DNA from 2 places in the Sphingomonas sp. FG14 genome. Region 2 is predicted to be linked to the other one. Evidence: predicted binding sites of a transcription regulator. Region 2 holds the regulator's gene; the other holds the start of a gene.
The links. The regulator LexA, encoded in region 2, represses DNA repair genes until DNA is damaged. The targets are predictions, from matches to a motif close to GTTCCNCNCTTGTTCT.
Positions count from the first base shown of each region.

Region 1: a site for LexA is predicted at 2,658-2,673, ahead of radA (DNA repair protein RadA). Genes of this name have one in related genera too.

Region 1 is NZ_JBMDKK010000001.1:834,040-845,013, forward strand. It holds gene ACODTA_RS03850 (cation:proton antiporter domain-containing protein) at 1-138, opposite strand, end outside; gene ACODTA_RS03855 (iron-sulfur cluster assembly scaffold protein) at 138-566, opposite strand; gene ACODTA_RS03860 (CvpA family protein) at 563-1,114, opposite strand; gene radA (DNA repair protein RadA) at 1,274-2,653, opposite strand; gene ACODTA_RS03870 (endonuclease/exonuclease/phosphatase family protein) at 2,769-3,467, shown strand; gene ACODTA_RS03875 (sensor histidine kinase) at 3,448-5,004, opposite strand; gene ACODTA_RS03880 (response regulator transcription factor) at 5,108-5,812, opposite strand; gene ACODTA_RS03885 (DUF4153 domain-containing protein) at 5,827-7,440, opposite strand; gene ACODTA_RS03890 (ABC transporter substrate-binding protein) at 7,964-9,010, shown strand; gene ACODTA_RS03895 (TonB-dependent receptor) at 9,099-10,974, shown strand, end outside.
Region 2 is NZ_JBMDKK010000002.1:671,069-682,042, forward strand. It holds gene ACODTA_RS11330 (ComEC/Rec2 family competence protein) at 1-1,681, shown strand, start outside; gene lexA (transcriptional repressor LexA) at 1,822-2,487, opposite strand; gene ACODTA_RS11340 (molybdopterin molybdotransferase MoeA) at 2,543-3,730, opposite strand; gene moaC (cyclic pyranopterin monophosphate synthase MoaC) at 3,852-4,319, opposite strand; gene trpC (indole-3-glycerol phosphate synthase TrpC) at 4,316-5,104, opposite strand; gene trpD (anthranilate phosphoribosyltransferase) at 5,101-6,096, opposite strand; gene ACODTA_RS11360 (anthranilate synthase component II) at 6,093-6,686, opposite strand; gene ACODTA_RS11365 (YadA family autotransporter adhesin) at 7,111-10,974, shown strand, end outside.

The DNA of each region.
Region 1 (10,974 bases), on a different contig from region 2:
CCCAACCAGCGCGCCGGCGACGAGATAACCAAGCACCGCGCCGAGCCCGAGCTTGCGGAACAGCAGCACGAACGCCATCGCGAAACCGAGCAGGATCACCCCGTCGCGCAGCATCGGCACGCCGCCGCCCTCGTGCATCAGGCGCCCGCGGCGCGCACCGCAGCCTCCGTCACCGCTTCGAACGCCAGCCGGATCGATGGGTGCCGCGCGGCATGCGGCCGCGCCGGCAGGAAGATCTCCAACCCTGGCCAGTCGCCCGGATCATCACGCGTGCCCGCCAGAAACCCGGCCAGCGCGTCGCGCGCCGCCTCCAGCTCGGGCAGCGTCTTGCCGATCGCGGCCGCGCCCATCAGCGATGCAGATGCCTGGCCGAGCGCACAGGCGCGCACCTCCTGGCCAAGCGCCGAAACCCGCCCATCGGCATCGAGCATCACATCGACGGTCACACGACTGCCGCAGACCGGCGAGCGCTTCTCCGAGCTGCCTTGCGGCGCCGGCAGGCGCGCATGATGCGGGATGGTCGCGGCGAGTTTCAGGATCGCGGTGTTGTAGAGCGGCGCATTCATTTCGACGCGTTGCTCGCGGACGCATCATTGTCAGGCGCGCCGCCATCCTCCTGCCGCTCCTCGACAAAATCGACCAGCGCACGGCTCGACGCGTCGAGCAGGGGATAGGTATAGGATTTGGCCATCCATTCGGGGCGCTGGGAACGGCCGCCATAAAGCGTGTCATAGACCAGGCTGACGCCCAGATAGATGACGGTAGCGATGATCAGGCCCTTCAAGGCGCCGAAGCCGATGCCGAGCACGCGATCGAAGCTGCCGAGCGCCGACTGCCGCGTGCGCCGCCCCACCGCGCGCGCGGTCAGCCGGCCGGCGAGGAAGGTCAGGCCGAACACCAGCGCGAAGGCGAGCACCATCGCGCCGCCCTCCGTGCCCACCCAGTCGCGGACGAGCAAGGTCGTCGGCTCGTGGAACATCTTAACCGCGAAAACCGCGACGATCCATGCGAGCAGGGACAGAACTTCGGTCGTGAAGCCGCGCAGGAATCCCAGCACGGCGGCGCCGCCGACGAGCAAGAGAACGATGATGTCGAGAGCGGTGAAGGCAGCCATGGGTTCCAGCTAGAGTATTTTCCAGTCAGGTGGAATCACCTGACGACTCGGAGGATGCCAAAAAGCCTACAGCCCAAGTTCACGTAAATTTGAATCCGCTTTCGGCGACTGTCATCAAATCTCCACCGTTTCTGCACTTGGGGTGTCGAACGCCGCGCTTCAACCGGGGTCGCGCGCCAGCATATGATCGACGAACTGGCGCAGCGTGCGAAAGCCAGACAGCGTCAATCCGCCCTTCTCGCTACCGACCGCAGACGGCACCAGCGCCCGGCCGAAACCCAGCTTGCCCGCTTCCTTCAGGCGCAGGGCGCCATGCGCCACCGGTCGGATCTCGCCGGAGAGCGCGATCTCCCCGAAGGCGACCGCGTCGGACGGCACCGGGCGCTCGCTGAGCGCGGAGACCAGGGCGGCCGCCACCGCAAGATCGGCGGCCGGATCCGACAGGCGATAGCCACCGGCGATATTGAGATAGACCTCGCAGGTCGAAAAGCTGAGCCCGCACCGCGCCTCCAGCACCGCGAGCACCATCGCCAGCCGTCCCGAATCCCAGCCGACCACGGCGCGGCGCGGCGTGGCGCCGCTCGCCAGCCGCACGGTCAGCGCCTGGATCTCGACCAGCACGGGTCGCGTGCCTTCGAGCGCGGGGAACACCGTCGATCCCGTCACGCTTTCGTCGCGATTGGTGAGGAACAGAGCGGACGGGTTCGAGATTTCCTCCAGTCCCTCAGCCGCCATCGAGAAGACCCCGATCTCGTCGGTGCCGCCAAAGCGGTTCTTGATCGCGCGCAGGATGCGATATTGATGGCTGCGCTCGCCTTCGAAGCTGAGCACGGTATCGACCATATGTTCCAGCACGCGCGGCCCGGCGATCGCGCCATCCTTGGTGACATGGCCGACGAGCACCAAGGCCGTGCCGCGTTCCTTGGCGAAGCGGATCAGTTCCTGCGCCGAAGCACGCACCTGGCTGACCGTGCCCGGCGCCCCTTCGATCAGGTCGCTGTGCATGGTCTGGATCGAATCGATCACCAGCAACGCCGGCGGTTTGCCGCTGCCGAAGGTAGTCAGGATATCGCGCACCGAGGTCGCCGCCGCCAGTTGCACCGGCGCGTTGCCAAGGCCAAGCCGGCGTGCGCGCAACCGCACCTGATCGGCGGCCTCCTCGCCCGAGACATAGGCGACGCTCATCCCCGAACAGGCCAGCCGCGCCGCCGCCTGGAGCAACAGCGTCGATTTTCCGATACCCGGGTCGCCGCCGATCAGCGTCGCCGATCCCTCGACGAAACCGCCGCCCAAGGTGCGATCGAGTTCCTTGATCCCCGTCGCCGCCCGCTCCGGCAAGGAGATGTCCGCATCGAGCCCGACCAGCGTGACCGCCCGGCCGCCCGATTGCAGGTTATGCTTGGCGGCAAAAGGCGTAACGACAGCGGCCGCCTCCTCCACCAGCGTGTTCCATTCGCCACAATCGACGCACTGCCCCTGCCATTTTGGGGAAACCGAGCCGCAAAGCTGGCAGACATATCGACGCTGGGGTTTTGCCATGGATGTTCCCTAACTGTTCCAATCGTCGAACGCCAGACGCCTTTGTGCGTTGTCACGCCATGGTCGTACGATTTTCCGCCTGCCCCCATTGCTTCAGTCCGGCTATGGCGTCCGCATGATGCGCGTCGCGAGCTACAATATCCGCAAGGCCATCGGCACCGATCGCCGCCGACGCCCCGAACGGACACTGGAGGTGCTCAACGAGATCGGAGCCGATGTGATCGCGCTGCAGGAAGCGGACCGGCGCTTCGGCGCACGCATCGGCGTCATCCCTCTCCACATGCTCGACGAACATAGCGACTATGCCCATGTCCCCTTCGACATGCGGGCGAACAGCCTGGGCTGGCACGGCAACGCGATCCTCGTGCGCAAGTCGGCAAAGATCATCCGCCGCGAGGTGATTCACCTGCCTGCACTCGAACCGCGCGGCGCGGTACTGGCCGATATCGCGCTCAACGGCGCGACGCTGCGCATCGTCGGCATGCACCTGGACCTGTCCGGGCTATGGCGTCGCCGCCAGGCGCACGCGCTGCTCCATCATCTCGACGCCTGCGCACCGATGCCGACCGTGATGATGGGCGATCTCAACGAGTGGAGCCGCCAATCGGGCTGCCTGCGCGATTTCGGCAAGCATTTCGCGTTCGCCGATTGCGGCAAGAGCTTCCATGCCCGCCGCCCGGTCGCGATGCTCGATCGCATCATGGTTTCACCGCATCTGGAAGTGGCCGACAGCGGCGTCCATCTGAGCGCGGCGGCGCGCAAGGCATCCGATCACCTGCCGATCTGGGCGGATATCACGCACGCCTCAATCTGATCTCGATCAAGGCCCCTATTTCCACGCGCATGCTGCGGATGCCGCCGCCGCTGGCCGCCAGCAACGAACGCGCGATCGCCAGGCCAAGCCCCGATCCTCCCTCGGAACGGCGGCCGGTATGGAAGGGTTCGAAGATGCGCTCGTGATCGGCTGCCGGTACGCCGCGACCATTGTCGGCAACCGAAAGCAACAACCCGCCCTCATCCACGCGCGCTGAAATCCCGATTCGCACAGCCCCCGCCTGGCGGCTGTTCTCGACCAGAGTTTCCAGCACCGCCTCGATCACTTCAGAGGGAACCGCCGCCGCCGGCAGATCCCCCGGAATCGCGATATCGATCGCCAACCCTTCGCCGCGATGCGCGTCGGCCACGCGCCGTGCCGGCCCGGCAAGCCCGGTGGCGGCGTCGTTCGGCATCACCGTCATATCCGCGCGCGCCAGATCGAGCAGCCGCTGGACGAGGTGCGACAGCCGATCTGCATCGGCCATCGCGTTCGACAGGAAGCGCGTCCGTTCGGCCTCGGTCATCTCCGCGCCATGATCGCCGAGCAGTTCGAGTGCACCGCGCAGTCCGGCGATCGGCGTCTTGAACTCGTGGCTCACCGCCGCTGCGAAATCGCGCAGATAACGCGATCTCGCTTCGATCCGCTCCGCCATCAGCGCGAAATTCTCGTAGAGCGTGCGGATCTCGACCGCGGCGGTCGCGGGCGTTTCCGGGACCTCGACCGCACCGCGCGCCACCGACTCGGTGGCCCGGCTCAGCGCCTCGATCGGCCGGGCGATCGCGCGGGAGAGCAGTCCGGCCAGGAACAGCAAGGTCACGAAGATCGCGGACATGCCGAACAGGATCTTGCCGCGATCCTGATAGATGCCGAGGAACAGCCCGCGCGGGCTGCGCGACAGCATCAATCCGCCGATCACCTGGCCATTGGCGATCACCGGCCGCACATAATGGACACGGATCGCCGAAGCCCGGCTGAGCGCCTCCGCCGCATAACGCGCCTCATAGCCGCCGCGCCGGCGGAGCACCGTCATGCTCCGGCCGCCAAGCGCCGCTTTCACCTCCGGCACCTGCGCATAGCTGCGGCCCAGATCGGTGCGCCCGAGGACAACGACGCCCCGATGATCGAGCACACGGATCGATGCGAGCGTGGTCTGGACGGTATCCTCGACAACGGGCTTCAGCCGGCGTCCCGCGATCGCCGCGCGCGGATCCGATCGGTCGGCGACGATCGGAGCATGCATCACCGGCAGGATCGGCATCGCATTGAGATCGACGCGCGGCCGCTCGATTCGGAGCGGTCGCGGTTCCTTCGCGATCGGTTCGGGCCATGACGAGCGATAGGCACCGGCCAGTGCCGCCGCCTGCGCGATCAGCTCGGTTTCGGTCTGCTGGACCAGCGTATTCTCATAGACGCGCAGGAACACCGCGGCGACGCCGGGCAGCGCCGCGACGAACAACAGCACGCCGAACAGGATCGCGCGCAGCCGGATCGGCGGCCAATGCCGCTTGAGCCATTGCTTGAGCGGTTCGATCATCGCCGCTGGATGTCATCCCCGCGAACGCGGGGATCCAGGAGATGCCGGAGATCGCACACTATGCCTCTGGATCCCCGCGTTCGCGGGGATGGCAGCAGGAAACTCACTGAGCGGTCCCTGTACACACCCCGATCCGGTAACCGATGCCCGGACGCGTCTCGATCAGGTCGCCCGCCCCCAGCCCCACGAACTTGGCGCGCAGGTTGCGGATATGGCTGTCGATCGTGCGGTCGGTCACCGCGAAGCCCGGCCCGTGCAGCCGATCGATGATCGCATCTCGGCCAAACACCTTGGACGGCAGCGACGCAAGCAACAGCAGCAACTGGAATTCGGTCGCGGTCAGTTCCACCGGCTCTCCCGCCCAGCGCGCTTCCCAGCCCTCGGGGTCGAGCGACAGGCGATTATGGACCACCTGCCCCTGCGGTCCGGCCGCCGCCAATGCGCGCCCGCCGCGCTTCAGGATGGCGTTGACGCGGGCGACAATCTCGCGCGGCGAGAAAGGCTTCACGACATAATCGTCGGCCCCCAGCTCCAATCCCACGACACGATCGATCTCGTCGTCGCGCGACGACAGGAAGAGCACCGGCACGTCGCCCGTCGCCCTCAGCCGCCTGCAAACCTCGATCCCGTCGAGACGCGGCATATTGATGTCGAGGATGACGAGATCGGGATTCCATTTCTCCACGGCCGCGAGCGCGTCCTCCCCGTCACCCGCCTCGCGCGTTTCCATGCCCGCCTTGCCGAGCGCGAAGGACAGGACATCGCGGATATGCGGGTCGTCATCGACGATCAGGATCAACCGGCTCATATGGTACGCTGTTGTCACCGCTTGGGCTCCGCTGTCAAAGGTTCGGCGCGCTTTTCGCGTGCGATGGCTGAGGATGGCGGCGCAGCGACCACCGCCGGCGCCGTTTCGACGATCACCGCGATTGCCGGTTCGGGCGGCGGGAACGGAACGCCATCGCATCGGCGAGGGCCGACATGCTGCCGTTTCAGGTCCTTTTCGGCGATCAACCGCTCCGCCGTCCGGAAACGCCGGTCGTCGCGCCAGGTCCAGCCGCGCCAGTCGGTCAGCACCGGTTCCATCTCGTCCATCAGCCGGTTGCGCGACCAGGCCAGCTTTTCGCGCAGTGCCGCATCGCGTGTCCGCCCTTCAAGCTCGACGATCGGCAGCAGCGCGGAGGAACCAAGTTCATTCAGGTAGCAAAGATCGAGGTGCACACCCCGTCCCCCCGCCTCGCGCGCATGACGGACGTTCCAGGCGGCCGCCATCCGGCCGAGATCGACGACGCTGCACGCGCCGAGAACCAGCAGCGCCGCGACGGCATTCATCCCGATCAGCCAGCCATCGCTCTTGCCCCGCCACATGCGCAGGCAGATCAGCATCAGGCCCAGTCCGACCAGCCCCATCCAGATCAGCGCGGCGATCCGCAGCCGTGTCAGCGAATAGGCATCGATATAGTCGAAGGTCCGCAACATCGACGATGCAACGAGCAGTATATTCTGCGCCACCCAGATCGTCACCAGCGCGCGGATCGCCGGGCGACCGGCCGTCTCCGATCCCGGACGCATGGTAACGAGCACGAACAACCCGGCAAGCAACGCCGTCGCGATCAGCGGATAAGCGCCCTGATGCGCATAGTCGGCCATGGTCTGCTTGCCAGGCAAAGGCGCGCCGCTCCACAGAAAGGCGATATCGAGTCCGTTCTGCACCGCGAACAACGCGTTGAACGTCACGAGCGACAAAGTGACCGAAGCGGTATTGACGCCAGGCAGCGATAGCGGCGCACCGGCCGTCCGGGGCGGACCGAACGGCACGAAGACGAAGGGCCGCAGCAAGGCCCAGCCAAGTGCGAAGACCATGGCCACGAAAGCGGCGCGGACGGGAAAGGCCCCGTCGATCGCGAGCCCGGCATCGAGTTGCGCCAGTGCGTCGGCGATGACCGGATTGGCGGTGGCGAACAACGCCAGGAACACCAGGCTACCCGCGATCGGCAAAGCGACGAGCGGCAACAGCCGCAGACGCCCGCTCACCCGCCGGCGCGCCCGCGACCAGCGGCCGGCATCGATCACAGGCCCGACGGGAATCGAGAACAGGTGCAGCAAGAGCCGGATGGCCCAGCGCCGCACATCGTCGAACCCCGCCACCCGCGGGCTGATCGCCGCGAAGGCCAGAGCCGTCCAGCACAGGATCGCCGCGAGCAGCGACGGCGCCTCGGCCAGCACGCCGGCAAGCCCCGTCGCGATTGCAATCGCGACGATGGCGAAAGGGTTACGCCGGATCGCGGGGCGCAACGCCAACAGTACGGCGATCATGGCAAGCGCGAAGTAGCCGGTCGTTGCGCCGACATGGTGAAACAGGAAAAGCCAGTTGGCGAAGAGCGCGAGCGCGACCGCCGCGCCGAACTTGGCGGAATAGGAATAGCGAAGCGGCATGACCGGTCCCTCCCAGTGGAGACTGCATCATGGCTTGCGGCCGGGGAGCCATGGTCCGCCCAACGTGCTGCATCGGTGGAACTGTCGTGCAGAAATCGTGCAGGCGATGGCGATCGGGCTAGCCCGACTATCGCACGGAATAGCAAAAGTTGAGTTGCGGACTTTTTTTCTACAATTTAAGTAGACTTTATCGGAACAGAGGGCGCCTGGTCGCCGCCCTCCGGCTTTTCGCTGCCGATAAGACTCGCGGCTTTTGAAGGGATGCAGCTTGCTCCGCGTCAACAACGGCTAAAGCGCGATGCAGGGCAGCGTGACGCCCGGCTTCGTGATCCCCCCAGGTTAAGGGGAAGTGACGAATGCGAAGACACGTTTCCACGACAGACGGACTCCGCTCGCGGCGATGTCGCCGTTGAGTTGAACTGATCGCGGGCCACCACGCCCGCGCCATCCCTTTTGCACATCCATCAGCCGCGCCTGATCGCGCGGCGCCGGGCGCGTGCGCCCATCGAAAAGGCCCTGCGACATGACGACCACCAAAGAGATCAGCGAACTCTGGTATACGCGCTGCCCCGTCCCCACCCCCCTCGGCCTTGCGGTCCAGCTCGACTGGTTCGCCGAGGAATTTGGCCGCGACGGTATCGCCCTGCGCTCGATCCAGGAAACCAGCGATCCCAATGCGCGGGAATCGCATTTCGACCACAACCTGCCGCGCTCCTTTCGCCAGGGCGGCAATATCCCCGCGATCTGGGCACGCGCCAATGGACGCGACACGCGTGTGATCGGCCTGTCCTGGACCGACGAATTCCAGGCGATCCTGACGCTTCCCGGTTCAGGCATCCGCCGGGCACGCGACCTGCGCGGACGGCGGATCGGGCTGCCGGTCAATCCTATCTCGATCGATTTCAATCGCGCCAGCGCGCTTCGGGGTTTCGCCAAGGCACTCGAACTCGACGGGCTTTCGCTCGATGCGGTCGAGCGGGTCGATACCGTCAATGACGTCGCGAACGGTGTCGACGGCATCGCCACGGGCGAAGGGTTTCGCCGCCGCAGCCGTCACGGTTACCGCGCCGAGGCGCTGGCGCTCGTGCGCGGTGAGGTCGATGCAATCTATGTGAAGGGCGCGCTCGGGCTGGAAACCACGCGACTGATCGGCGCGCTGATCATCGCCGATCTCGGTTTCCATCCCGATCCCAAGGTGCGGATCAACAACGGCACACCGCGCACGCTGACCGTCGATGCCGGGCTGATCGAGGAACGCCCCGATCTCGTCACGCGCTTCCTGCGCCGCGTGCTCGACGCCGGTGACTGGGCGGCGGCACATCCCGACGAGGCGGTCGCCTATATCGCGCGCGAGGCGGGATCGTCACCCGACTGGGTGCGCGCCGCCTATGGCGAACATGCCAGCCAGCGGCTCGGCACCTTCCTGACCGAGGACGCGATCAACGCCTTGTCGGACTTCAAGGATTTCCTGTTCGCGCACGGCTTCCTGCCAGACGATTTCGACGCGCGCGCATGGATCGACCCGCGCCCGCTGGCCGAACTCGCCACCGATATCCGGCAGGTTGCCTGACGCTTTCGATCATCTGCCCACAAGCGCGCCGCCACAGAGCACCCCGGCAACGGGAGCAATCGCGCCCACTCGGAGGAATGAAATCTCGATGTTGAAATCCCGTTTCCGTTCGCATCTCGCACTGGCCGGCGCGGTATCGCTCACCGCGCCCGCGGCGCCGATCTGGGCACAAGCACCGGAGACCGAACCGGTCGACGCCGCAGTCGCCGCTGCCGATGACGGTGGCGACGCGATCATCGTCACCGCCAATCGGCGCGAGGAAAAATTGCACGACGTGCCGACCGCGATCACGGCGGTCGGCGGCGAGGCGCTGCAACGGCTGGAGGTCCGCTCGGCAGCCGAGATCATCCGCCTGATCCCCAATGCCTCGGCCGCGCAAACCGAGGGGCGCAATCGGCCGCGCTGGTTCATTCGTGGCGTCGGCAGCAACGACCCGGCGGCGAACGTCGTCAATCCGATCGGCGTCTATTTCGACGAAGTCTATGTCAATTCGCCCTTCTTCCAGGCGTTTCCGGTCTTCGACCTTGAACGCGTCGAGGTACTGCGCGGGCCGCAGGGAACCCTGTGGGGCAAGAACACCGTCGGCGGCGCGATCCACTATATCTCGCGCAAGCCCGAATTCGATCCGTCGGGCTATGTCCGCGCCGGTATCGGTAATTTCGGATCGGTTTTCACCCAGGGCGGCTTCGGCGGCGCGGTGGTCGATGACGTCGTCGCGGCGCGCGGCTCCTTCTTCTACGAGCGGCGCGGCAACGTCTACGACAATGTCGGCAGTGCGGAGAAAGGCACCGGCCGCTTCGACGACTTCGCCGCGCGCGTGCAATTGCTCGTCAGGCCCTCGGACGATCTGAAGATCCTGCTCTCCGGCCGCTTCCGCAATTTCGACGGCACCCCCATCCCGCGCTTCATCGAACCCGCCTTCCCCGACACGGCGGCGCTGAAGGGCGCGTCCGCCCCCGCCGACGATTACGGCAATGTGCCGACGGGCAACCGCGATCTCTACGCATCCAATGTCCCCGGCATTTCGAAGACCAAGCAGCGCGGCGCGACGCTCACGCTCGAATGGACGCCGGGCGACTACACCGTCACCTCGATCACCGCCTGGGACAAGGGCGACAACCTCAGCCAGGGCGATGCGGACTATACCGTGTTCGAGGGCTCACGATCGCGCACGGATCTGTCGAGCGAACAGTTCACGCAGGAATTCCGGATCACCAGCCCCCGTGACGATCGCTTCAACTGGATCCTGGGCGCGCATTATTTCTGGGAGGATTTCTCCTCCGACGCGTCGACCGCGACGATCGCGACGACGGCCTATAAGGATCGCGGCACCGGGCCGGCGCGCTGGCGCCACGCCTATTTCCAGAACGTCCTCTATGACCAGACGGCCAAGAGCTATGCGCTGTTCGGCAGCGGCACCTTCAACTTCACCGACGCGCTCAGCCTGACCGCCGGCATTCGCTACACATCGGAGAAGCGCGCGGCGACGATCGACATTTTGAACGGTGCGGGCGATGCGTCGCGCCGGCTCAACACCGTCGATCCGGCGACTGCCCCCACCGCCGCACGGCCGCTCGTCACCTTCACCGATCCCTCTACCTGGTGGCTCAGAAGCTCGGTGACCGCGAGCACACCCTATGTGCCCTTCACCGCATCCCCGTCGAAGACCTGGAACCGCCTGACCTGGGACGTCACGCCGCAATTCCGGATCAGCGACGACGCCCTGCTCTATGGCCGTTTCGCGCGCGGTTTCCGGTCAGGCACCTTCCAGGCAAGCGCCACCGCCGCCGCCCAGTTCGATCCCGACGGCATCGCGCCCGAGGATCTCTATTCCTACGAAGCGGGGCTCAAGACATCGTGGTTCGGCGGCAAGCTGACCGCCAATCTGGCCGCCTTCTATTACGACTACAAGAAGATCCAGGTGCTGGTGCAGGGCGTTCCCGTCTCTGCGGGCGGCACCACGA
Region 2 (10,974 bases):
GCAGGATGATGCGGGAGAGGGGTTGCGGACTGGCGCGACCGTCGAACTGCGCGCGCGGTTGATGCCGCCACCCGAAGCGGCGGTGCCCGGCGCCTATGATTTCGCGCGGCTCGCGTGGTTCCGTGGCATCGGAGCGACCGGGCGGGCGTTGGGGCCGGTCGCGATCGTCAGCCCCGGTGCGCCACCCGTGCTCGCCGACACGCGCCGGCGCCTCTCCGCGCATATCCAGGCGCGACTCGCAGGTGGTGAAGGGGCGATCGCCGCCGCGCTGGCGACAGGTGATCAGGGCGCCATCCCCGAAGAGGATGCGGAGGCCATGCGCCGCGCCGGCTTGTCGCATCTCCTCTCGATCAGCGGTCTCCATGTCACCGCATTGGTCGGTGCGACGATGCTGCTGTTGCTGCGGCTGATGGCGCTCAGTCCCTGGCTGGCATTGCGCTGGCCGCTGGTGCTGATCGCGGCGGGCGGCGGGGCCTTGGCCGCGATCGGCTATACCTTGCTTACCGGCGCGGAGGTGCCGACGGTCCGGTCGTGTGTCGCCGCAATCCTGGTGCTGATCGGCATCGCGATCGGCCGCGATGCGATCACGCTCCGCCTCGTCGCGGCAGGCGCTGCGTTCGTGCTGTTGCTCTGGCCCGAATCGCTCGTTGGGCCGAGTTTCCAGCTCAGCTTCGCGGCAGTGACCGCGATCATGGCGCTGGTCGAGCATCCGCGGATCAAGGCCTTGCTCGCGCGCCGCGACGAGGGGTGGCTGCGCGGCACTGGGCGGATCCTGCTCGGCCTGCTGCTCACTGGTATCCTCGTCGAACTCGCGCTTACCCCGATCGCGATCCATCATTTCCACAAGGCTGGGCTGTATGGGGCGCTCGCCAATATCGTCGCGATCCCGCTCACCACCTTCATCGTGATGCCGGTCGAGGCGGCTGCGCTGCTGCTTGATCTCCTCGGGCTCGGCGCGCCGTTATGGTGGGTGACGGGGCAAGCGTTGTCGCTGCTCTTGTGGATCGCGCACAGCGTTGCCGCCATGCCCGGTGCGGTCGCGGCACTACCGGTCGTGCCAGACGCTGCGTTCGGGGCGATCGTCGCCGGCGGCATCTGGATCGCGCTCTGGCGAACGGGCGCGCGCTGGCTGGGCCTGATGCCTGTCTTGATCGGAGCGATCTGGGCGCTGTCCACCCACGCACCAGACATATTGGTGACGGGCGACGGACGCCATCTCGCGGTGCGGACGGATCGCGGCTATGCGCTGCTGCGCCCGCGCGCGGGTGACTATGTTCGTGATATGCTCGCCGAAAGTGCGGGCTTCGAAGGGGAATTGGCCGATCTTGATGCGGCGCGCGGCGCGCGATGCAGTCGCGACGCCTGCACGATCGAGCTGATCCTTGGAACGAAACGATGGCGGCTCCTCGCCACGCGCAGCACCTATTTCGTCGATCCCGCGCAATTGCGTGCCGCCTGTCGCGATGCCGATATCGTGGTCAGCGAACGCTGGCTGCCCGATTGGTGCGCGCCGCGCTGGATCAAGGCCGATCGCGCATTGTTGGCGAAAACGGGCGGGCTGACGATCGATCTGTCGAGCGCCCGGATCGCGACGGTGAAACGTGCGGGCGACGATCATCCCTGGGTGAATCCGCCGCGGCCGAAGGCGGCGTTGCCGTCATTCCGCCCAAGTCCATCCTGACCTCATGCGCCCCCGTTTGCTTCGAGCAGCGTCGAGCGAAGTCGAGACGCGACCGTCGAGAAGCATTGCGGCCAACGCTTCTCGACTTCGGTTCTCGGCAAGCTCGAACCTGCGCTCGAAGTAAACGGGAGAGGGGGCGCTCAATAGCGCCGCAGCAATCCTGCCAGCTTGCCCTGCACGCGAATCTGATCGGGCCGATAGCGCTGCGGATCATAAGCACGGTTCGCCGGATCGAGCCGGATCATCGCACCTTCGCGGCGGAAATATTTGAGCGTCGCTTCGCTTTCGTCAACCAGGGCGACCACGATCTCGCCATCGCGTGCGACGTCGGTGCGGCGGATCAATGCATAATCGCCGTCGAGAATGCCGGCCTCCACCATGGAATCGCCTGAAACCTCCAGCGCGTAGTGGTCGCCGGAGCCGAGCAGCGCGGCGGGGACGGAAAGCGTGCTTTGCCCCTCCAGCGCCTCGATCGGCGTGCCTGCGGCGATGCGGCCGTGCAGGGGGATCTCCAGCACGTCGTTGGCGGCGATCGGCAACTGGCGCGACGTGGCGGGCGCCGCCTGCTTCTTCGCCGGTTTCGCGGTGGCGCGCTCGGGCTGTTTCAGCACTTCCAGCGCGCGCGCGCGATTGGGCAGGCGGCGGATGAAGCCGCGTTCCTCCAGCGCGCTGATCAGGCGATGCACCCCCGATTTGGACTTGAGGTCGAGCGCCTCCTTCATCTCCTCGAACGAAGGAGACACGCCGGTCTCTTCCAGCCGGTCGCTGATGAAGCAGATCAGTTCATGTTGCTTGCGCGTGAGCATCGCATGTTCTCCGATGGAACGAACGAAGAACGTGTAGGAAACATCCGGGCGGTCGTCAAGCGATCGCTACGATTTCCGCCATTTCACCCACTTCGGCCGCCGGTGCACCCGCTGCGCGGACGATCAGCGCGTTCGCGGAGGCGAGCGAAACCATCGCGGCGCTGTCTTGTTCGGGTGCCTGGATCACCTCACCATTCGTCCACAGTCCGCGCAGATATTCGGCGCGGCCGCCGCACGCCGGAAGCGGCACGCCCAGGCGCACGCGGTGCGCAGTCGGCAACGGATCTGCGGCACCCTGCAATGCCCGCACCAGCGGGAGCAGGAACAGGGTGCCTGTGACGAAGGTGGAGACGGGATTGCCGGGCAGCCCCAGCACGACCGCATCGCCCAGCTTGCCGGCGAGCAGCGGTTTGCCCGGCTTCATCGCGATCTTCCAGAAATCGAGCGTGCCGCCGATCGCGTCGAGCACGGGACGGACCAGATCATGGTCGCCCACCGATGCGCCGCCGGAGGTCACGATGATGTCGGCCCCGCGCGCGGCCTCGAAGGCGGCGGCGAGTGCGTCGAAATCGTCGCGCACGATGCCGCGATCATCGACGATCGCGCCGTTCGGTTCCAGCATCCCACGCAGCATGATCGCGTTCGACGCCGGCAATTGAACGCCCGAGACCGGATCTCCGGGAGGGACGAGTTCGTCGCCTGTCGAGATCAGCGCCACGCGCGGCCGCCGGCCGACACTCAACCGGCCATGCCCGCCCATCGCGGCCAGCCCGATCCGCGCGGCCGTCAATAATGCGCCGCGTGTGACAAGGCGCTGCCCTTCCGCGAAATCGCCGTCGGTGACGCGTACATGTTGGCCGTGCCGGCGCGGGCCTTCGCCCGTCAGCACCAGGGTGTCTTCGTCTCGGGTCGCTTCTTCCTGGATCAGGATCGTGTCGGAGCCCTCGGGAAGCGCGGCGCCGGTAAAGATGCGCATCGCCTCACCCCGCCTGATCGCGTGGTCGGGTAGGGTGCCGGGCGCGCTTTCCCCGGTCACACGCCAAGGGCCAGGCATATCGGCAAAGGCGATGGCATAGCCGTCCATTGCCGAGAGGTCGGCGGCAGGCTGGCCGCGCATGGCCAGGCAATCCGTGGCCAGATAGCGGCCGGTCGCTTCGTCCAGCGTCAATGTTTCGGCCGGAAGCGGTGCGGCTAGTGCAAGCAGCCGCGCCTGCGCGTCGGCGACCGGAAGGAGGGCGCTCATTTGCCTTTGCCTACGCCGTTCGGACTGAGCCTGTCGCAGTCCTGTCTTTCCCTTTCCGTCGGCGCCGACGAAGAACGGGACTTCGACAGGCTCAGTCCAAACGGAACGGGAGTATTCGCGCTCACGCCCGATAATCGCCCGATTTGCCGCCGGTCTTCGAAACCAGCCGCACGGCGCTGATCTCCATTGCCTTGTCGACCGCCTTGACCATGTCGTAGATCGTCAGCAGCGCCACCGAAACAGCGGTCAGCGCTTCCATTTCGACGCCGGTCTGGCCCGTCGTGCGCACCGTGGCTGTCGCGTTGACGCCGCTTGCATCGGGCGTGAGATCGATCGAAACCGAGGATATTGGTAGCGGGTGGCAGAGTGGAATGAGGTCGCTGGTCCGCTTGGCCGCCATGATCCCGGAGACGCGCGCCACCGCGAGCACGTCGCCCTTTTTCGCTGATCCGTCGCGGATCGCGGCTGCCGCCTCGGCGGACATCGAGATGCGACCCTTGGCCACGGCCTCGCGCGTGGTGACCTCCTTGCCTGAGACATCGACCATATGCGCCGCGCCCTCGGCGTCGATATGGGTAAGGCCGCTCATGCCGTGCCCAGCAGCCGGCGCGTCGCCGCCTCGACATCGGCCTCGCGCATCAGCGCCTCGCCGACCAGAAAGCAATGCACGCCATGCGCGGCCATCGCATCGAGATCGACGCTGGAGGTCAGTCCGCTTTCGGCGACGAAAGTGCAACCTTCGGGCGCGCGGCCGATTAGTTCATAGGTACGCGCGAAATCGACGGTGAAATCGCGCAGGTCGCGATTGTTGACGCCGATCAGCCGTGATCGCAGCTTCAGCGCACGGTCGAGTTCGTCCGCGTCATGGACTTCCACCAGCGCATCCATGCCCAGCCGGATCGCTTCCGCCTCGATCTCGGCCATCATCCCGTCATCGAGCGCGGCGACGATGATCAGGATGGCGTCGGCACCCAAGGCACGCGATTCCGCGACCTGCCAGGGATCGACGAGGAAGTCCTTGCGCAGGCATGGGATCGATACGGCGCCGCGTGCCGCGACCAGATAGCTGTCGTCGCCCTGGAAGTAAGGCATGTCGGTCAGCACCGACAGGCAGGCCGCGCCCGCAGCCTCATAGGCGCGGGCATGCGCAGGCGGATCGAAGTCGGCGCGGATCAGCCCCTTGGATGGGCTGGCCTTCTTGATCTCGGCGATCAGCGCATGGCCGTTGCGCGCCTTGGTGTCGAGCGCGGCGCGAAAGCCGCGCGGCGGCGTCTGTGCGGCGGCGCGCGCCTCGATCTCGGCAAGATCGGTTTCCGCCTTGCGGCGGGCGACATGCGCGCGCTTGGCGTCGCAAATCTCGGTCAGCTTGTTCATTTATAGGCGATCCAGCAATCGAGCAGCGCGTTGGCAAGTCCGTTGTCGAGCACTTCCGCGGCTTCCTCCGCGCCTTCGGCCAGGGTCGCGGCGCGCCCGGCAACCACCAGCGCGGCGGCGGCATTGAGCAGCACCGCATCGCGATAGGGGCCCGTTTCACCCTGGAGCAGCCTGCGCAACGCCGCCGCATTGTAGGCGACGTCGCCACCACGGATCGCGCTGGTCGGCGTGCGCGGCAGCCCGATATCCTCCGGCGTGATCATATCGCCGACATTGACGTCGCCGACGCGGAAGACCTGGCTGGGGCCGGCGCCCGACAATTCGTCCAAACCTTCCTCGCCCGAAACGACGAGCGCGGCCTCGGCGCCCAGGCGAGCGAGCGCGGTGCCGTAGACGGGCACGTAATCGGGCCGCGCGATGCCGATCAACTGGCGCGTCACCCGCGCCGGATTGGCGAGCGGCCCCATCAGGTTGAAGATCGTCCGCCGCCCGATCGCCTTGCGTATGGGGTGGATGCGCTTGAGCGCGGGATGATGGTTGACCGCGAACAGGAAGCAGATACCGATTTCCTTCAGCGTCTCCTCCGCGGTTTCGCTGGCGCGCTCCATGTCGAGCCCCAGCGCTTCCAACGTGTCGGCCGCGCCTGCCTTGCTCGATGCCGCGCGGTTGCCGTGCTTGGCCACCGGCACGCCGCAGGCCGCGACGATGATCGCCACCGCGGTCGAAACGTTCAGGCTGTGATGGCCGTCGCCGCCCGTACCGCACACGTCGATCGCCCCTTCGGGCGCATCGAAGCCGATCATGCGGTCACGCAGCGCCTGCGCCGCCGCCGCTATCTCCACGCTGGTTTCGCCCCGTTCGGTGAGCGCGATCAGGAATTCGGCTATGGCTTCGTCGGACACGCGCTGGTCGAGCAGGTCGGCGAATGCCTGCGCCGCCGTCGCCTCGTCGAATTGTTCGCGCGGATCGGGAAGGGTGAGCACCGCGCTCATGCGCGTTCCTTCACGGCGAGCCCGGCAAGCTTCAGGAAATTGGCGAGCATCGCATGGCCATGTTCGGTGGCAATGCTTTCGGGATGGAACTGCACGCCATGGATCGGCAGTGTCGCATGGCGGAAACCCATCACCGTGCCGTCGGGGGCTCGCGCATTCACCTTCAGCGCATCGGGCAACCCGGCTTCCGGCACGATCAGCGAGTGATAGCGCGTCGCGGTGAAAGGAGAGGGGATGTTCGCGAACACGCCGGTCCCGTCATGTGTGACCGCCGATGTCTTGCCGTGCATCAGTTCGGCCGCACGGATCACCTGTCCACCGAAATACTGGCCGATCGACTGATGGCCCAGGCAGACGCCGAACAGCGGCTTGCCCGCATCCGCGCACGCCGCGACAAGGTCGAGCGATATGCCGGCCTCGTTGGGCGTGCAGGGGCCGGGTGAAATCAGAAAGGCGTCCGCGCCCGACGACAGGGCCTGTCCGGCGGAGATCGCGTCGTTGCGGACAACCTCCACCTCCGCTCCCAGCTCCATCAGGTAATGGACGAGGTTCCAGGTGAAGCTGTCGTAATTGTCGATGACGAGGATCATGGCGGACCGGCCTTATCGGCAGAAGCGGCGATGGGGAAGCACCTGCTTGTCTGCGCCGGGGCGACGGCGCGTTTCTCATGCGCGATGCATGCGTATCGAACGCAACATTTTTCGTGCGATGCGGAAATGCCGATCTTTCGTAAGCCAAATTGCCATTCAATATGGAAGGATCAGTAGCGGGTGATTATGGATATAAAGTATAATTAAAGCCGCTGAGATGTGCAGGATATCGGCCATTCTCGAAATTGAATGTAATAAAATAACCGAACTTATGCAAGTCAATATGGTGTGTAGATCATGTGACATGTCAATGGAGTGAAGAAAAACATTAACCTCTCATATACGGCGTAAGATCAGGCTTGGCTGTCTTCGTGGGGGAGTCAATGCCGTGGATGATGTGGGAAAAAACATCTGTGCGCCTGGGATGGAAAAGCGCTCGGACAATCAGCCTTGCACGCTCATTCCGTTTCAGGGCAGGAAATCGCTCGTCTCGGGCCTGAAGCTCGCCACCGCGCTCGCACTCGCCACGGGCGCCGCCGGTCAGGCCGGCGCGCAGACTTCCGTGGTCAGCGCCTGTTCGGGCGTCAGCCTGCCGCGATCGGTCGTCACCGACATCGCCGGCGATGTTCTCGTGCCAGTGCTCGGCAAGGTGGAGGACGCGTTGAACCTCGTTTCGCTCGGCCTGATCGATCTTGGCCTTTCCACCACGCTCAGCAATGCCTCGAAAGGCGCGCCGGTCACGCTCAACGCGATCGGCATCGACGGCAAGGCGATCAACGTGCTCGCCAACCCGGATTGCCAGACGGTCTCAGACAGCTTCTCCCTCGAAACGCCCGCCGGGATCGCGTTTGGCGGCAATCTCATCTCCGGTCTGGGCGCGGCCGGCGCGGGGCAGGGCGCGACGGCGGGCGACCTCACCGCCATCGCCATCGGTAACAAGGCTAGCACCAGCGCGGGCGCCATCGGCGCGATCGCGTTGGGCCAGGGCGCCAGCGTTACCCATCTCGGCTCCAGCGTGGCGCTCGGAGCGGGTTCGACCGCGACGGGCGCGACGCTCGGCAATCAGGCTTACCTGGTGGGCGGTGCTGCGACGGCGGAGGTCAATATCGGCGACCGTCGCCTGACCGGCGTCGCGGCGGGGGCCGCCGACACCGATGCTGTCAACGTCGCGCAGTTGAAGGCCGCGACCGCCGGCGCGCTGGGTGATGCGCTCCAGTTCAACGCGGGGCTGAGTGCCTATGACGCGGAACGCGGGGGCGCCGCCAGCAGGATCACCAATGTCGCGGCGGGTACGCTGAGCGCCACGAGCGACGACGCTGTCAACGGTTCACAGCTTTTCGCCACCAACAGCCAAGTTTCGATCAACACGACCAACATCACCAACCTCGAAACGTCGGTCGGCGCACTGCAGGATGACGCGCTCCAGTATAATTCGAAGATCGGCACCTATGATGCGTCGCGCGGCGGTGTACCGACCGGTGTTTCAGGCGTCGCTGCCGGCGCGCTCGACTCGACGTCGACCGATGCGGTCAATGGATCGCAGCTATTCGCGACGAACAGCCAAGTCTCAACCAATACCACCAACATTTCGACCAATACGACGAATATCGGCAATCTCGACATCGAGCTCGATGCTCTGAGTGCGCTCGCGGTCAAATATGATGGCGCGGGTATGGATGTCGTCACGTTCAAGGGGGCGAGCGGCACGCGCCTGACCGGCGTCGCCCCCGGCACGATCGACGCCGCCTCGACCGATGCGGTCAATGGTGCGCAGCTTTTCGCCACCAACACGCAGGTTTCGACCAACACGACCAATATCACCAAGCTCGAGACCTCGGTTGGCGCGCTGCAGGACGACGCGCTTCAATATAATGCGAAGATCGGCGCTTATGACGCGGCGCGTGGCGGCGTGCCGACCGGTATCGCCAATGTCGCGGCGGGCACGCTCGGCGCCACATCGACCGATGCGGTGAACGGATCACAGCTCTTCGCGACGAACAGTCAGGTCTCGACCAACAGCACCAATATCGCGAACAACACCACCAAGATCGCCAGCATCGATGTGGAATTGGACGCCCTGAGCGCGCTTGCGGTCAAATATGACGGTGCTGCCCGCGATGTCGTGACGTTTCAGGGAGCCAGCGGAACACGCCTGACTGGCGTTTCCGCAGGTGCGCTCAACGCTTCCAGCACCGACGCGGTCAATGGCGCGCAACTCTATGCGACCAACAGCCAGGTCGATATCAACACCACCAATATCGCGCTGATCAACAGCAAGATGGGATCGATCGATGCATTGGCCGTCACATATGACGACAAGTCGCGGACTGGCCTCACCCTACTCGGCGCGGGCGGCACGACGATCTCCAACGTCGCGGCCGGCGTCGACGATATGGACGCGGTCAATGTCGCGCAGTTGAAGGCTGCGACGGCGGGGATGGCAACCGATGCGCTCCAGTACGATGCCGGGGTAAGCGCCTACAACGCCCAGCGTGGCGGTGCGCCCACGCGCATCACCAATGTCGCGGCGGGCGCATTGAACGCGACAAGCACCGATGCGGTCAACGGCGCGCAATTGTTCGCGACCAACAGCCAGGTCGCCACCAACACCACCAGCATCGCCAATCACAGCACCGCGATCACCAACCTGACCGTCGATATCGGCGCGTTGCAGGATGACGCCCTGCTGTTCAATACCAAGCTCGCCGCTTATGATGCGGCGCGCGGCGGCGCCGCGACCAAGGTCACCAATGTCGCGGCCGGCGCGCTTAATGCCGCGAGCGATGATGCGGTGAACGGTGCGCAGCTTTACGCGACCAATAGCCAGGTCGATATCAACACCACTAATATCGCACTGCTCAACTCGAAGATGGGATCGATCGACGCGCTCGCCGTCACCTATGACGACAAGTCGCGAGGTTCGCTGACCCTGCTCGGCGCGGGCGGAACCCGGGTTTCCAATGTCGCGGCGGGCGTCGACAATGACGACGCAGTCAATGTAGCGCAGCTCAACAGTGTGGCGAACAGCGTCACGGCGCTGCAGGGCGACGCGCTGATGTTCGACGCCGTGGCCAATGCCTACAATGCCACGCGCGGTGGCGCGGCACAGCGTGTCACCGGCGTCGCGGCGGGCACGCTCGATGCGACCAGCACCGACGCGGTCAACGGATCGCAGCTCTATGCAACCAACCAGGCGCTGGCCTCGCTCAGCACCAAGGTCGGGGATATGGGCGCGCTGGCAGTCCAATATGACGATACCAGCCGCAAGATGTTGACCCTGGCCGGCGCGGGGGGGACTCGCGTGACCAATGTCTCGGCGGGGACAGTCGCGGCCGGTTCGACCGACGCGGTCAACGGATCGCAACTCCACGCCACCAACCAGGCGGTGGGGCAGGTGGATCAGCGCGTGACCAATCTCGCGGGCAGCATTGCCACGCATCTGGGCGGCGGCGCTGCCGCCAATGCCGACGGATCGGTCAGCGCGCCAAGCTATGCGATCGCCGGTATCGACGCGAACGGCAACAGGACTAGCCAGACCTACGACAATGTCGGTTCGGCGCTGAGTGGGCTGGGGGACAGTCTGGCAAACGTCAACGGCCGGGTCGATGCGATCGCTGCGGCCAGCGACCAAGCGGTGTCTTACGACAGTTCGGCGAAGGACAAGGTCACACTCGCCGGCGCTTCGGGCACCAAGGTCACCAATCTTGCCGATGGCGAAGTGAGCGCGGACTCGAGCGATGCGGTCAGCGGATCGCAGCTCTATGCGGTTGGCCAGCAGGTCGTGACCAACACAAACAACATCACGAATCTTCAGACCCAGATCGCCAATATCCAGGTCGGCGGCAGCGCATATGTTCAGGTCAACAATACCGCCGGCAATCCCCACGCGTCGGCGACCGGAACCAATGCGATTGCCGTCGGCGCCGGTGCGGCGGCCGCGGGCGCGAACAGTGCGGCCATGGGAACCAACGCCTCTGCGCTGGCCTCCAACAGCGTCGCGCTGGGCACCTCGTCGGTCGCCGATCGCGCGAACAGCGTGTCGGTCGGTTTCGCCGGCGGCGAGCGTCAGATCACCAATGTCGCGGCGGGTATCTCGAGTACCGACGCCGTCAATCTCGGCCAGCTCAGCACCGGGCTGGGCCAGGCGGTCAATATCTCGAACGCCTATACGGATGCGCGGATTTCGATCCTGTCCTTCGATCTCGGGCGTGTGCGCCGCGATGCGGAAGGGGGGACCGCCGCCGCCATGGCGCTCACCGCCATGCCCCAGGCCTTCGGCCCCGGCATG